3 regions of the Alishewanella sp. BS5-314 genome follow, and region 2 is predicted to be linked to each of the others. Evidence: predicted binding sites of a transcription regulator. Region 2 holds the regulator's gene; each other region holds the start of a gene.
The links. Region 2 encodes FNR, which switches genes on or off when oxygen is low (the NO sensors DNR and NnrR bind a similar motif). Its sites were predicted from a motif close to TTGATCTAGATCAA; they were not measured.

Region 1 (4,183 bases), 720 kb from region 2:
GCATCTCCGGCAGTGCTGCCAGCCGCGCCGGGCTGCTGCTAAGTAAAGGTAACAGTTGCCGCCAACCCTGCTCGGCAACGCTGGTGCTGTTATTCAGATTTACCGCTGCCGGACGCTCCGTGGCAGAGGTTTGCCATGGCAAAGGCTTTAGCAAATCTTTCTGACTTAACTGCAGTTGCTGCTCGGCAGCAATCGGCAGAATACTCAGGCTGCCGGCCGGGCTTTTGCTCGCGGCAGTATTATTGGTTAACTGGTTTAACAGTTGCAGTGTGACAGTCTGCGGCGTAGTCGTGATGCCTGCTGGTAATTTAAAGGGCTCGCCGGCCAGTTGTGGCGGTGCTTCACCACGACTAAGTTGCTGTTGCAACAACGCCAGCTGTTTTGGGTCCTGTAACAGGCGCAGCTGTGCGCTGCTAAGCGGTACCTCTGTTGCGACACCTGCCAGCACTTTAACCTGCAGCTGCACCCCTCCATCGGCCAGCGGTTGCATTTGCAGCAGTAACGGAACCCCGCTGGGGATAGCCGGCAGTTGTTGCAGTGGCAGACGCACAGGGCCTTGCGCAGTTTGGATCAATAATTCCGGCCCTTGCTTGGCGTTTAACTGTAAGCGGGCGAAATAATCGGCGCCAGCCTGCAGTTTGGCGCTGCTTAACTCAACTTTTACGCCACTTAGTTGTTGCAGGGCCTGATCCAGGTTCAGGGGTTTCATCGTGCTCTCCTGACTCGTCGCTGCCGACCATTGTTTCATTAGCGGCAGTTTCTCTGCAACTAAGCTTTGTAGCAAGGCCGGCTCTTTTAGCACACTGAGTGGTAAAGTTAAGCTTTTAGCGGGTTGTTCGGGTTGAATGCTTAGCTCCCCGCTGGCATTCAGGTTCAGCTGCAACGGAATTTTTGCCGCCAGCAGCGTACTGAGGGCGGATGTCATAACCGGGCTACCGGCCAGGTTGGGTGTTTCGCCGCGGTTAAGTTGTTGGGTAAGCAGGGCCAGCGCCTTGGGATCTTGTAACGCAGCAACTTGCGCCGGGGTAAGTGGCACCGTCACGCTGGCTGTTGGCAGGCTCAGATTTAGCTGTAGCGATGTTCCCTGGCTTAAGCTGACACTAACTGTCAGGGGCTGAGCCAGCGGCAGAGCTGGTAAATGATGTAGTGGCAAGCGCAGTTCACGCCCGCCAACTTGCAGGCGTAGCACGGGGTCAGCATCTTGCAGCAATTGCGCCGGGTAGGGCGTATTCAGTGACAGTTGGGTTTTTTGTTGCGGTAACGCTGACAGCACACCACCAGATAAAGGCAATAGAGGATCCATTAACGGATAACCCGATATCGCTGGATGTAGCAACAGTCTGAAAGCTCAAGTCGGTGCGAGGCTCTGCACAACAGTGCGCTGGTTAAGCTGGTCAGACCGGTACCGGAGTGCTGTGGATAAGTTGCGTGGAAGATGCTGATCTGGATCATGGCTAAGTACCGGTTCTGATTCGTTTTCGCCGCCTGTTATGCTACTATGCGCGCAATTTTTTGCAGAGTCGATAGTTAAGGCCAGTGGATCTTACTCAGTCAACTTTAAATCACACCCCAGCCGCGCTGCTCAGCGCCAGCGGGCTTAGCTGCGTCAAGCAGGACAGGGTGCTATTCGAGCAATTATCGCTCAGTGTCAGCGCCGGGCAGTTATTACAAATCAAAGGCAAAAATGGCGCCGGCAAAAGTAGCTTATTACGTATTCTGGCCGGCTTGGCGAGGCCGGAAGAAGGCGAGCTGTATTATCAGGGGCGCCCGCTATCTGACGTTAGTGCCGATTACGCGGCTAACCTGTGCTTTATTGGTCATCAAAGTGGTATTCACGAGCAACTAACTGCACTGGAAAATTTACGCTTCTGGCGTGCGGCAACTGATCTGAAGCCGGCCGATGATCTGGCGTTGCTGGCGAGTTTAGGGCTGGCAGGCTTAGAGGATATTCCGTGCCGGATGTTATCGGCCGGACAGCAGCGCCGGGTATCACTTGCCCGGCTTTGGGCCAGCCGGGCAGAGCTGTGGATCCTGGATGAGCCTTTCACCGCGCTGGATCAAACGGCTATCGGCACCTTGCAACAGCACTTTATCGCCCATTTAGAGCAGGGCGGCGCCATTATTCTGACCACCCATCAGCCGCTTAGCCTGCAGTATGCCGGGCTCTTTGCCCTGGAGATCCACTACCGATGGTAAGCTACGGTGTCTTTTTACAACGCGAACTGCGGCTGCTGGCCCGGCAAAAGTCCGACTGGCTCAATCCGGTACTGTTTTTTATCATAGTGCTGACCCTGTTCCCAATTGGCGTTGGCCCGGAGCCCAATATGCTGCGTATAATGGCACCGGGTATTGTCTGGATCGCGGCACTGCTTAGCGTGTTACTCGCTGCCGAGCGGCTGTTTAAGGATGACTACCGTAACGGGGTGATAGAGCAACTGGTGGCTGCCCGGCACGCGCTGTTGCCTTTTGTGCTGGCGAAAATCAGCGCTAACTGGTTAAGCACCGGTTTGCCGCTGGTATTGTTATCACCGCTGGTGGCACTGTTGTTTAATCTGGAGCTGCCGGCATTGCAAGCGATGGCGTTAACTCTGCTGCTTGGCACCCCGGTGCTGAGTTTATTGAGCGTGTTAGGCGCGGCTATTACGGTTTCCGCCGATAAGGGTGGGATTTTACTGGCACTGCTGATTCTGCCGCTGTATATTCCGCTGCTAATTTTTGCCAGTGCGGCGATCGAAGCTGCCAGCATGGGATTAGCATATCAGGGACAGTTGGCAATTTTACTGGCAATCGTATTGTTTGCGCTGGCACTGGTGCCGATGGCAGTGTGCAGTGCGCTTAAGATAAATGTGAGCTGATATGTTTAAGTGGTTACATCCGCTGGCCAAGCCAGAAACCCTTTATCATTTTTGCGGTAAACTTTCGCCCTGGTTAATGGCTGCCGCACTCTTTACGCTGCTGCTTGGTAATATCTGGGGCCTTGGCTTTACGCCAACCGATTACCAGCAAGGTGACAGCTACCGTATTATCCATATCCATGTGCCGTCGGCCATTATGTCGATGGGTGCCTATATGGCCATGGCGATCGCTGCTTTTACTGCTCTGGTTTGGCAAATTAAAACCGCACAATGGGCGGTGCTGGCAATTGCACCTATCGGCGCGGTATACACCGCCATTGCTCTGCTGACCGGTATGGCCTGGGGTGAGCCGATGTGGGGCGCCTGGTGGGTATGGGATGCACGCTTAACATCACAGCTCATCCTGTTATTTTTATATTTTGGAGTAATGGCATTACATGGTGCCTTCTCTGACCGGCAAACCGGGGCTAAGGTAGCCAGTTTACTGGCTGTAATTGGTACCATTAATCTGCCCATTATTCACTTTTCAGTTGAATGGTGGAATACGTTGCATCAGGGTGCAACCATTACCAAATTTGCCAAGCCGTCGATTGATCCCAGTATGTTATGGCCATTATTAATGAGTTTACTGGCCTTTAAGCTAGTGATGTTATGGTTAACCTGTGTAAGGTTGCGTACTGCCATTCTGGAAAACGAGCAGCACAGGCCCTGGGTAAAACAACTGGTGGGTAAAGTATGATGCACAGTCTTGTTGAATTCGCACTGGTTTTTAGTGCCGCTGCAGAGATCCCGCAGAAACTTTTTGGTCTTTTTCCGTTCTATTTCGCCAGCTTTAGCGATTTTCTACAAATGGCGAGCAATGGTGTCAGTTATGCCTTTTATGTTTGGCTGGCCTATGCCTTAACCTATCTTTTGCTAATTGGGTTAATCATCTGGAGTTATTTTAATCATCGGCAATTTAAACAGCAGCTCGAAGCAAAATTGGCACGCGAGCAACGTGTTAAGCAGTATCAGGAGCAACAGACCTAATGCAATCAAGACGTCAGAAACGCCTGTTTTCCATCATCCTGGTGATTGGCCTGATGGCCGGTGCCGTTGGCGCCATGCTATATGCGCTGAGTCAGAATATTAATTTGTTCTATACCCCGGGCCAGTTGGTTAGTGGCACAGGCCCAAATAAAGTGAAGCCCGAGGTAGGGCAAAGGTTGCGTCTGGGTGGCATGGTAGTGCCGGGCACGGTACAGCGTGATGAAACCAGTTTGCGGGTACGTTTTGATTTAACCGATGATAGCGGTGAAATCGCGACCATTGAGTATGACGGTATTCTG
Region 2 (4,183 bases):
GCGCATATTTCGGTTGCGGTGCACTCTGGTGCCGATCTGTCTAAAAATCAGGCTGATGTCGTGTTGTTAAAACCCGATGTGAGTCTGTTAGCCGCACTGCTCAAAGGTGGCAAAACCACCGCCAGCGTGATAAAGCAAAATCTCGGATGGTCTGTCGGTTATAATTTGATTATTATTCCGCTGGCCGTAGCCGGCTTTGTCTCGCCCTATATTGCAGTGATCGGTATGTCGTTCAGCTCGTTATTGGTGGTATCGAATTCATTGAGGTTACTAAAGAAATGAGCATCATTTACGTACTTATCCCGATAGCCATCTTCTTTGTTGCGATGGGGATCTGGATTTTCTTCTGGGCGGTGCGCTCGAAACAGTTTGAAGATCTGGAAAAAGAAGGGTTGAGCATCCTGTTTGACGAGGACGATAAGCCAAAACCACCCGCGGACAAAGATGAGCCCTGATTATCTGGCCGCGCTGCTGATCGGCCTGCTGGGCAGCAGTCACTGCCTGGTGATGTGCGGCGGCATTGCCAGTGCCTTGCAACTGAGCGTGCCGGCTGAGCGCCGCCACTCCGGTTATACTTACCCCCTGTTACTCAGTGCCGGCCGCTTAACCACCTACAGCCTGTTTGGTGCCCTGGTCGGCTACTTTGGCCTGACCGCGATGCAGCTGGCCGGTGCCTCCATGCTCTGGTTGCGGTTACTGGCAGGCGTCTTACTGGTTGCTATGGCGCTCTATATCGCCCGGCTCTGGTTTGGTCTGACGCAGCTGGAACGGCTCGGGCAAAAGCTCTGGCAGCGCGTCCAGCCCTGTACCAAGGCACTGTTACCACTTGACTCAGCGACGAAAGCCTATCGGTATGGCCTGCTGTGGGGTTTTTTGCCCTGCGGCTTGGTTTATTCGACCCTTAGCTGGAGTCTGGCCAGCGGCAGCCCCTGGCATGGTGCCCTGCTGATGCTGAGCTTTGGCTTGGGCACCTTGCCGGCGATCCTGGCCGTTGGTGGCGCCGCACAGCTACTGCGCCAGCTGAAAAGCGCCTTGTGGTTTCGCTATAGCACCGCCGCTATACTGGCTATCTACGGCATTTATACGATATGGCTTGCTTTGCAGAGGTTAGTTTTTTAAGCTAGCTACTATATTAGGGAATTCAGGGTTTATTCGATGCAACGCTCGGCGATTAATTGTCAGGATTGTGGTTTTAGTCAGTTGTGCCTGCCGTTTTCACTCAACGATCAGGAAATGACCAAGCTGGATGACATTATTCAGCGCAAACGACCGTTACATAAAGGCGATATCCTGTTTGAAAGCGGCACCGCCCTGAAAGCACTGTATGCGGTACGCACCGGTTCCTTTAAAACCTTTACCCTGACCGAGCAAGGTGAGCAGCAAATTACCGGCTTCCATTTACCCGGCGATATTATCGGTTTTGATGCGATTAATACCCAGCAGCATATGAGCTACGCCGAAGCGCTGGAAACCGGCATGATTTGCGAGATCCCCTTTAACAACCTGGAAATGTTACTGGACCAGCTACCCAAGTTACGGCAGCAGATGATGCGGCTGATGAGTCAGGATATCCAGGCTGATCAGCAGATGTTGTTGCTGTTAAACCGCAAAACTGCCGAACAAAAACTGGCCACCTTTTTAAACCATCTGGCCTCGCGCTACGGTAACCGTGGTTTTTCCTCCAAAGCCTTCCGCCTGACCATGACCCGCAGTGATATCGGCAATTACCTGGGTTTAACCGTTGAAACCATTAGCAGGCTGCTGAGTAAATTACATAAAGATCAGATCATCGAAGTGGATGGCAAACTGATAACCATTTTAGATGCCCCTGCCTTAAGTAACCTCGCCGGTCAGTGTTAATCGGTATTTTGTTGATTTAACACAAAGGCCAGCCTACCAACTCCGGTTATGTTGACTACACTTAATCTAACAGATTGCGTGCATCAACCTGGTAACCGGAGTCATTATGTCGATTTATAACAATGTTTTAGTGGTATTAGATCCCACGACTGAACAACAGAAAGCCCTCGACCGCGCCCTGGAGCTAAGCCGCAAACAAGGCGGTAAACTGACCGCGTTTTTATCGGTATACGAATTCTCCTATGAGATGACCACCATGCTATCCGGTGACGAACGCGAAGCAATGAAGCAGGCGGTGATTAAAGATCGCGAAATCTGGGTCAGTGGCTTACTGCAGCAGGCTCAGGCGCAAGGACTGGAGATCAGTATTCAGGTGGTCTGGCATAACAGACCGTTCGAAGCCGTCGTCAAAGCTGTGCTGGAGCATAACTTTGATCTGGTGATCAAAGGCACCCATGACCACGATGTGCTGAAATCGATGATTTTCACCCCAACTGACTGGCATATTTTGCGCAAATGCCCCTGCCCGGTGCTGCTGGTAAAAGAGCATGCCTGGCCGGCGCAAGGTAATATTATCGCCGCTGTTAATGCCGGCAGTGAGCAGGAGCATCATAAATCCCTGAATAACAGGGTGATTGATAAAGCTAAACAAATGGCTGCCATGCTAAATGCCAGGGTGCATCTGGTGAATGCCTACCCCGGTACTCCGGTTAATATCGCCATCGAGATCCCGGAATTTAATCCGCAGGAATATAACAGCACCATGCAGCGACATCATAAGGATGCCGTGAAGCAACTGGCAGCCGAACATCAGATCCCGGCAGAGCAATGTCATGTGCTGGAAGGGATGCCGGAAGATGTGATCCCGAAATTGGCACGGCAGCTTGATGCCGAGATGGTATTAATTGGCACTATCGGCCGCACCGGCTTATCGGCGGCCATTATCGGTAATACCGCTGAGCATGTGATTGACCGTCTGGATTGTGATGTGCTGGCCTTAAAACCGGCCAATTTTGTCTGTCCGCTGGAGAAATCCTAGCCTTCCAGCCTCTGCCTCTTTTGAACAGGCGCACCCTTGGGTATAATGTGCGCCTTTTTTCTGTCTGGTAGTTAATGATGTCTCACGCGGCACAAGCGAAAGCCCAATATAATCTGAACAAGCTGCATAAACGGCTGCGCCGTAATGTCGGCCAGGCCATTGCTGATTTTGGCATGATCAGCGAAGGTGACAAGATCATGGTCTGTTTATCCGGCGGCAAAGACTCCTATACGCTGTTAGATATCCTGCTTAATCTGCAGCAATCTGCGCCGGTGAATTTCAGCATCGTTGCAGTTAACCTGGATCAGAAACAACCCGGCTTCCCGGCGCATGTGTTACCGGAATATTTAAGCAGCATCGGCGTCGATTTTAAAATTGTTACTGAAGACACCTACTCGATCGTCAAAGAGAAGATCCCGGAAGGTAAAACCACCTGCTCACTGTGCTCACGGCTGCGCCGCGGTATTTTATATCGTACGGCAAAGGAGCTGGGCGCGACCAAGATTGCGCTGGGTCATCATCGCGATGATATGCTGGAAACCTTGTTTTTAAATATGTTCTACGGCGGCAAGATGAAGTCGATGCCGCCCAAGCTGATCAGCGACAATGGTGAACATATCGTGATCCGGCCACTGGCCTACTGCAAAGAAAAAGATATTGAAAAATACTCAGTGGCGAAAGGCTTCCCCATCATCCCCTGCAACCTCTGTGGCTCACAGGATGGTTTACAGCGGCAGGTGGTAAAAGAAATGCTGCAGGATTGGGATAAGTGCTTCCCCGGCCGCATTGAAACCATGTTCCAGGCGATGCAAAATATTATACCTTCGCATCTGGCCGATAACAGTTTGTTCGATTTTAAAGCCATCAGCAAAGACAGCCCGTTAAACGGCGATGGTGATACTGCCTTTGATAAACCGGCCGTACCATCAGTGCCGGTAGGTTTTGAGCAGGATGATGAAGAGCTGAGCGTGCATCAGACAGTAGAACTAAGCTAGTTTAGCCGCAATCTACCTTAAGTATTTTGCTTTAGAAAAGCCTGGTTAAAACCGGGCTTTTTAATTCTAGCTTGCTTACTCTTCCAGCAGACGGCGATTAAAACGGATCATGGCAGTGATTTCTTCAATATACTCATGACCGCGTTCAGAATACGCGCTTAAACCGTGCGCCAGGGCTTCACCACGCAGCGGCTTATTCTCAGCGCGGTGCTCAGCCCGGATATGCCGCAGCTTCTCATAAGTATGAAAGGTATTCAGGTTGTAGAAGTAACTACGGATACTGGCCGCC
Region 3 (4,183 bases), 1.5 Mb from region 2:
AACTTCCAGCACACCGGAGATCTTGCCGGAGTCTTGCTGTAATTGTTGCATCAGCCTGGCGGCGGCAGCCATTTGCTGCGCCAACTGTTCGGCGCTGTGCATACTCTTCTGGCTTACCTGCTGGCCCTGCTGACACAGAGCGCTGGCATTCTGACTGACCTGATTGGCCGAGCCGGTATGGCTGGCCACCCGATCCAGTGCCTGCATCATCTCACTGACCGCGTCAGATAATTGATCCGCTAACCGGGCTTGGTCCGCAGCACCATTATTCACCTGGTCGCTAATGCCGGACACCTGCGTCGCCTGACTACTCAGCTCCCGCGCACTGCCGCCTAGCTGTTGCAGCAGGCCAGCAAAACGCTGCAGCATTAAATTCAGTGCCCGGGCCGCTTCGGCAATCTCATCACGGCCACGTTCGTCGGCACGTAAGGTTAAATCGGCTTGCTGTTCCAGTTGTAACAACAGATCACGCAGCCGGGTCAGCGGCTTATTCACCGCGCGGCGGGTTTGCCAAATCAGCAATAACACAAAGGCGGTTAGCAAGGCGCCGCCAACCAGATACACCAACAGCATCTGCCCGGTTAGCTGCTCAGAGGCATCCCGCACCTCAGCCGCAGCATCGATTTGCTGCTGAATAAACTGCTCAGCCAGAGTAGCAAAAGGGGCAATCTGCTGTTTAAATTCGTTATTAATGCTGGAATCATTCAAAATTTTGATTAGCAGCGCATCGTCACCGACAAAGCCTATCCAATCCTGATAGTGTTTAACGGCTTTGGCAAAGGCCGCGTCCAGCGCGGCAAAAGCCTCTTCATCCGCCGGCGATTTTATCGTACGCTGCTCACTAAAACCTTGCCATTGCGTCGCAGCTTCAGCCAGTAGCGCCTGCACGCTGCTACGGGTCGCCTCGGCCGAAGACCAGCCGGATTTATATTGCTGCACCTCGCTAAACGCCTGCTGTTGCAGAATTTTTTGACTTTGCATAACACCAGACAGGATCGCCAGGTGTTCATGATACAGGCGGTTAAACAGCTGGTCCTTGCTGTTAGCGGCCTGAAAAGATGCCACCAAAACCAGCAGCAACAAACCCAGGGGTACCAGTCCCAACACCAGCACCCGGCTGGCGATGGTAGAGAAATTAAACATAGTGAGGACCTGCATCGGAGTGAAACTGGCGGCAACTTAACAGCTAAGTGTGTCTTTTTTATGACAGCAGCAATCCTTACGCAGGGATCCACGGCAGTAAGCGTAAAGTATATACTTGCTGCTACGCCTGCCTGACCGTCAAAACTTCAGGCAATTAACCAAGGATTTCCTATGCATAAACCCATTATCGTCATCACCGGAGCCGCGCAGCGTGTTGGCCTGGCACTGGCGTTAGACCTACAACAGGCCGGTTATCAAGTGGTGGCCAGCTACCGTAGTGAGCGACCGGGGCTGGCACAACTTAAAGCCGCCGGCGTGCTAACCTACCAATGCGATCTGACCGATCTAAATAGCCTGGCGGATTTTATCAGCCAGCTGCAGCAGCTTGGTCCACTGCGGGCGCTGATCCATAATGCCTCGGACTGGCGCAAGGATCCGCCGGCAACTGCAGACTCCTTGTTGGCGCAACTGCAAGCAGAAGCAGAAAGCTTTGATTATTTGCAGCAAATTCATGCCCGTACGCCCTACTTGCTTAATCGTGCGCTGCAGCCACAACTGCAGCTCAGTGAGCAGGCCGATATTATTCAGCTGAGTGATTTTGTGGCCTGTGTTGGCAGTAGCAAACATATTGCCTATGCAGCGTCCAAAGCCGCGCTAGAGAACCTGACCCTGTCTTTTGCACGGCAATTTGCACCAAAGATTAAAGTTAATACCATAGCGCCGGCGCTACTGATGTTTAATGCCGGTGATGCCGAGGAATATAAACAGCAGGCTTTGCAAAAGTCGTTGTTACAGTGTGAACCTGGGGCACAGGAAGTGGTAACAGCAGTACGCTATATTCTGGACAGCCGCTATCTGACCGGACGGGTACTGGCGCTGGATGGCGGTCGGCATTTAAATTTACCCTGAGTTTCGCGTAAACCCCAACGCAACACTGAAGTTTAGACGCGGCGCACACAAAAACGCCGGCAGCAGGCCGGCGTTTATCCTCAAGGCGTTAGCTTAAACCTTTTTCACCCAGGCAGCACACCAGCCTTCTGAGGCGACTAATTTGCCTGGGAAAATGGCGCAAGGCCGCCATTCCTGGCCGTCCTCACCCTGGATCAGGTTACAGTTACTGCATTTCTGACCTTCCACTTCCGACTTGTGGGTATAGCGCATCGCTGCCGCTAAAGGGTCATCCAGCTTTAATTGCTCAGCGGCAAAGGCTCTGAGCGTGACACCGCCCAGCGTCATACCAATGACGGTACCGGCTGAGATTTTGAAAAAGTTACGACGGTTAATATTATTCATTCGAACACTCCTGCATTGTAGTAAGGGCCGCTGGCCGTTGCCGGCTAACGCTGGTCTGCCCTGATTATCATACTGAGGATCCGTCTTTGCGGATTTGATAAGTATCAACTTAAGTTCGGCTTTTTAACCATAACAGCTATAGCGATACCCGGTGTAGGGTAGCAGACAATGGCCCAGGCTGCGACCAGGCGGGACAGCTACGCGGCAGAAAGATTGCCAGCTGTGACCTTTTTACGGCACACTAGCAACACCCCAGCGCCTGAACTCGCTCTGGCGCCCATTTCTGAGCTAAAAAGAATAATATATGCAAGAAACCACTGTTTTGATCACCAACGATGCCGTCGTTCTTGGCCTGCTGGCGCTGATCCTGGGGCTGGTGTTTTATACCAGTCACAGTGCTAACCGCTACTGTAAGGCTTTTTACCGTTATGTCCCTGCCCTGCTACTTTGCTACTTTATTCCGTCACTGTTAAACAGCTTTGGCATCATTGATGGGGAAGGCTCGGCCCTGTACAAGATGGCATCGCGCTATTTATTACCGGCCAGTCTGGTATTGCTGACGCTGAGTGTCGACTTTAAAGCCATTATTGGCCTTGGCCCGAAAGCGCTGATTATGTTTCTTACCGGCACCCTGGGGATTATTATTGGCGGTCCACTGGCACTTTTGATGCTGGGTAGCCTGTACCCGGAAGCACTGGGCGGTGATATCTGGCGTGGCATGAGTACTATCGCCGGTAGCTGGATTGGTGGTGGCGCCAATCAGGCCGCGATGAAAGAAGTGTTTGAAGTTGATGGCAGCATTTTCTCGGTGATGATTACCGTGGATGTCATAGTGGCTAATGTCTGGATGGCGGTGCTGTTGCTGATGGCCAGTCGCGCCAGCTATTTCGACCAGAAAACCGGTGCCGACACCAGTGCTATTCGTCATCTACAACAGAAGATCGAGAATTATCAGGCTCAGCATGCGCGCATTCCGACCATGCATGATCTGATGCTGATCTTTGCCGTCGCCTTTGGCGTGACCGGTTTTTCACATTTAATTGCCGATATCGTTGCGCCCTGGATTGGCCGCGAAGCACCGGTGCTGGCAGACTATAGCCTGGCCAGTACCTTCTTCTGGCTGGTGGTGGTAGCCACCACCGTTGGCCTGATCCTGTCCGCAACCCGGGTCAGACAACTCGAGGCAGTAGGCGCCTCCAAGGTCGGCAGTGCTTTTTTGTATATCCTGGTAGCGACTATCGGTATGCATATGGATGTGACCGCCATTCTGGACTACCCACTGATGTTCTTGGTCGGTATCGTCTGGATGGCCTTTCATGCTGGCCTGATGTTACTGGTGGCGAAATTGATTAAGGCGCCGCTGTTTTATATGGCGGTAGGTAGCCAGGCGAATGTCGGTGGCGCCGCGTCGGCACCGGTGGTCGCTGCCGCCTTTCATCCATCGTTGGCGCCGGTGGGTGTACTGCTGGCGATCCTCGGTTATGGCCTGGGCACCTATGGCGCCTATCTGTGTGGCCTGTTACTACGGATGGTGGCACCTTAAAGCCTTGTTGTTAGCGCCGATAAAACAAAGCCCCGCGTTAAGCGGGGCTTTGTTATGTCACAGCAAAGCGCTTACTCTGACTGACGGCTGGCGCGTTTACGCTCGTTCTCGGTCAGGTGCTTTTTGCGAATGCGGATCGATTTTGGCGTCACTTCAACCAGTTCGTCGTCATCGATAAATTCCAGTGCGCTTTCCAGCGTCAGC

Region 1: the regulator FNR is predicted to act here: its motif matches at 1,439-1,452, upstream of ccmA (cytochrome c biogenesis heme-transporting ATPase CcmA).
Region 3: the regulator FNR is predicted to act here: its motif matches at 2,531-2,544, upstream of H1D31_RS13905 (high-potential iron-sulfur protein).

What each region holds. Positions count from the first base shown of each region.
Region 1 is NZ_JACEHJ010000002.1:1,278,576-1,282,758, reverse strand. Features, by position in the region: gene H1D31_RS10365 (flagellar hook-length control protein FliK) at 1-1,303, opposite strand, end outside; gene ccmA (cytochrome c biogenesis heme-transporting ATPase CcmA) at 1,537-2,196, shown strand; gene ccmB (heme exporter protein CcmB) at 2,190-2,855, shown strand; gene H1D31_RS10350 (heme ABC transporter permease) at 2,857-3,594, shown strand; gene ccmD (heme exporter protein CcmD) at 3,591-3,884, shown strand; gene ccmE (cytochrome c maturation protein CcmE) at 3,884-4,183, shown strand, end outside.
Region 2 is NZ_JACEHJ010000002.1:561,831-566,013, reverse strand. Features, by position in the region: gene H1D31_RS07130 (heavy metal translocating P-type ATPase) at 1-282, shown strand, start outside; gene ccoS (cbb3-type cytochrome oxidase assembly protein CcoS) at 279-455, shown strand; gene H1D31_RS07120 (sulfite exporter TauE/SafE family protein) at 445-1,119, shown strand; gene fnr (fumarate/nitrate reduction transcriptional regulator Fnr) at 1,156-1,860, shown strand; gene uspE (universal stress protein UspE) at 1,967-2,899, shown strand; gene ttcA (tRNA 2-thiocytidine(32) synthetase TtcA) at 2,977-3,894, shown strand; gene H1D31_RS07100 (glucosaminidase domain-containing protein) at 3,970-4,183, opposite strand, start outside.
Region 3 is NZ_JACEHJ010000002.1:2,016,192-2,020,374, forward strand. Features, by position in the region: gene H1D31_RS13895 (methyl-accepting chemotaxis protein) at 1-1,143, opposite strand, end outside; gene folM (dihydromonapterin reductase) at 1,315-2,052, shown strand; gene H1D31_RS13905 (high-potential iron-sulfur protein) at 2,146-2,436, opposite strand; gene H1D31_RS13910 (DUF819 domain-containing protein) at 2,741-3,979, shown strand; gene typA (translational GTPase TypA) at 4,051-4,183, opposite strand, start outside.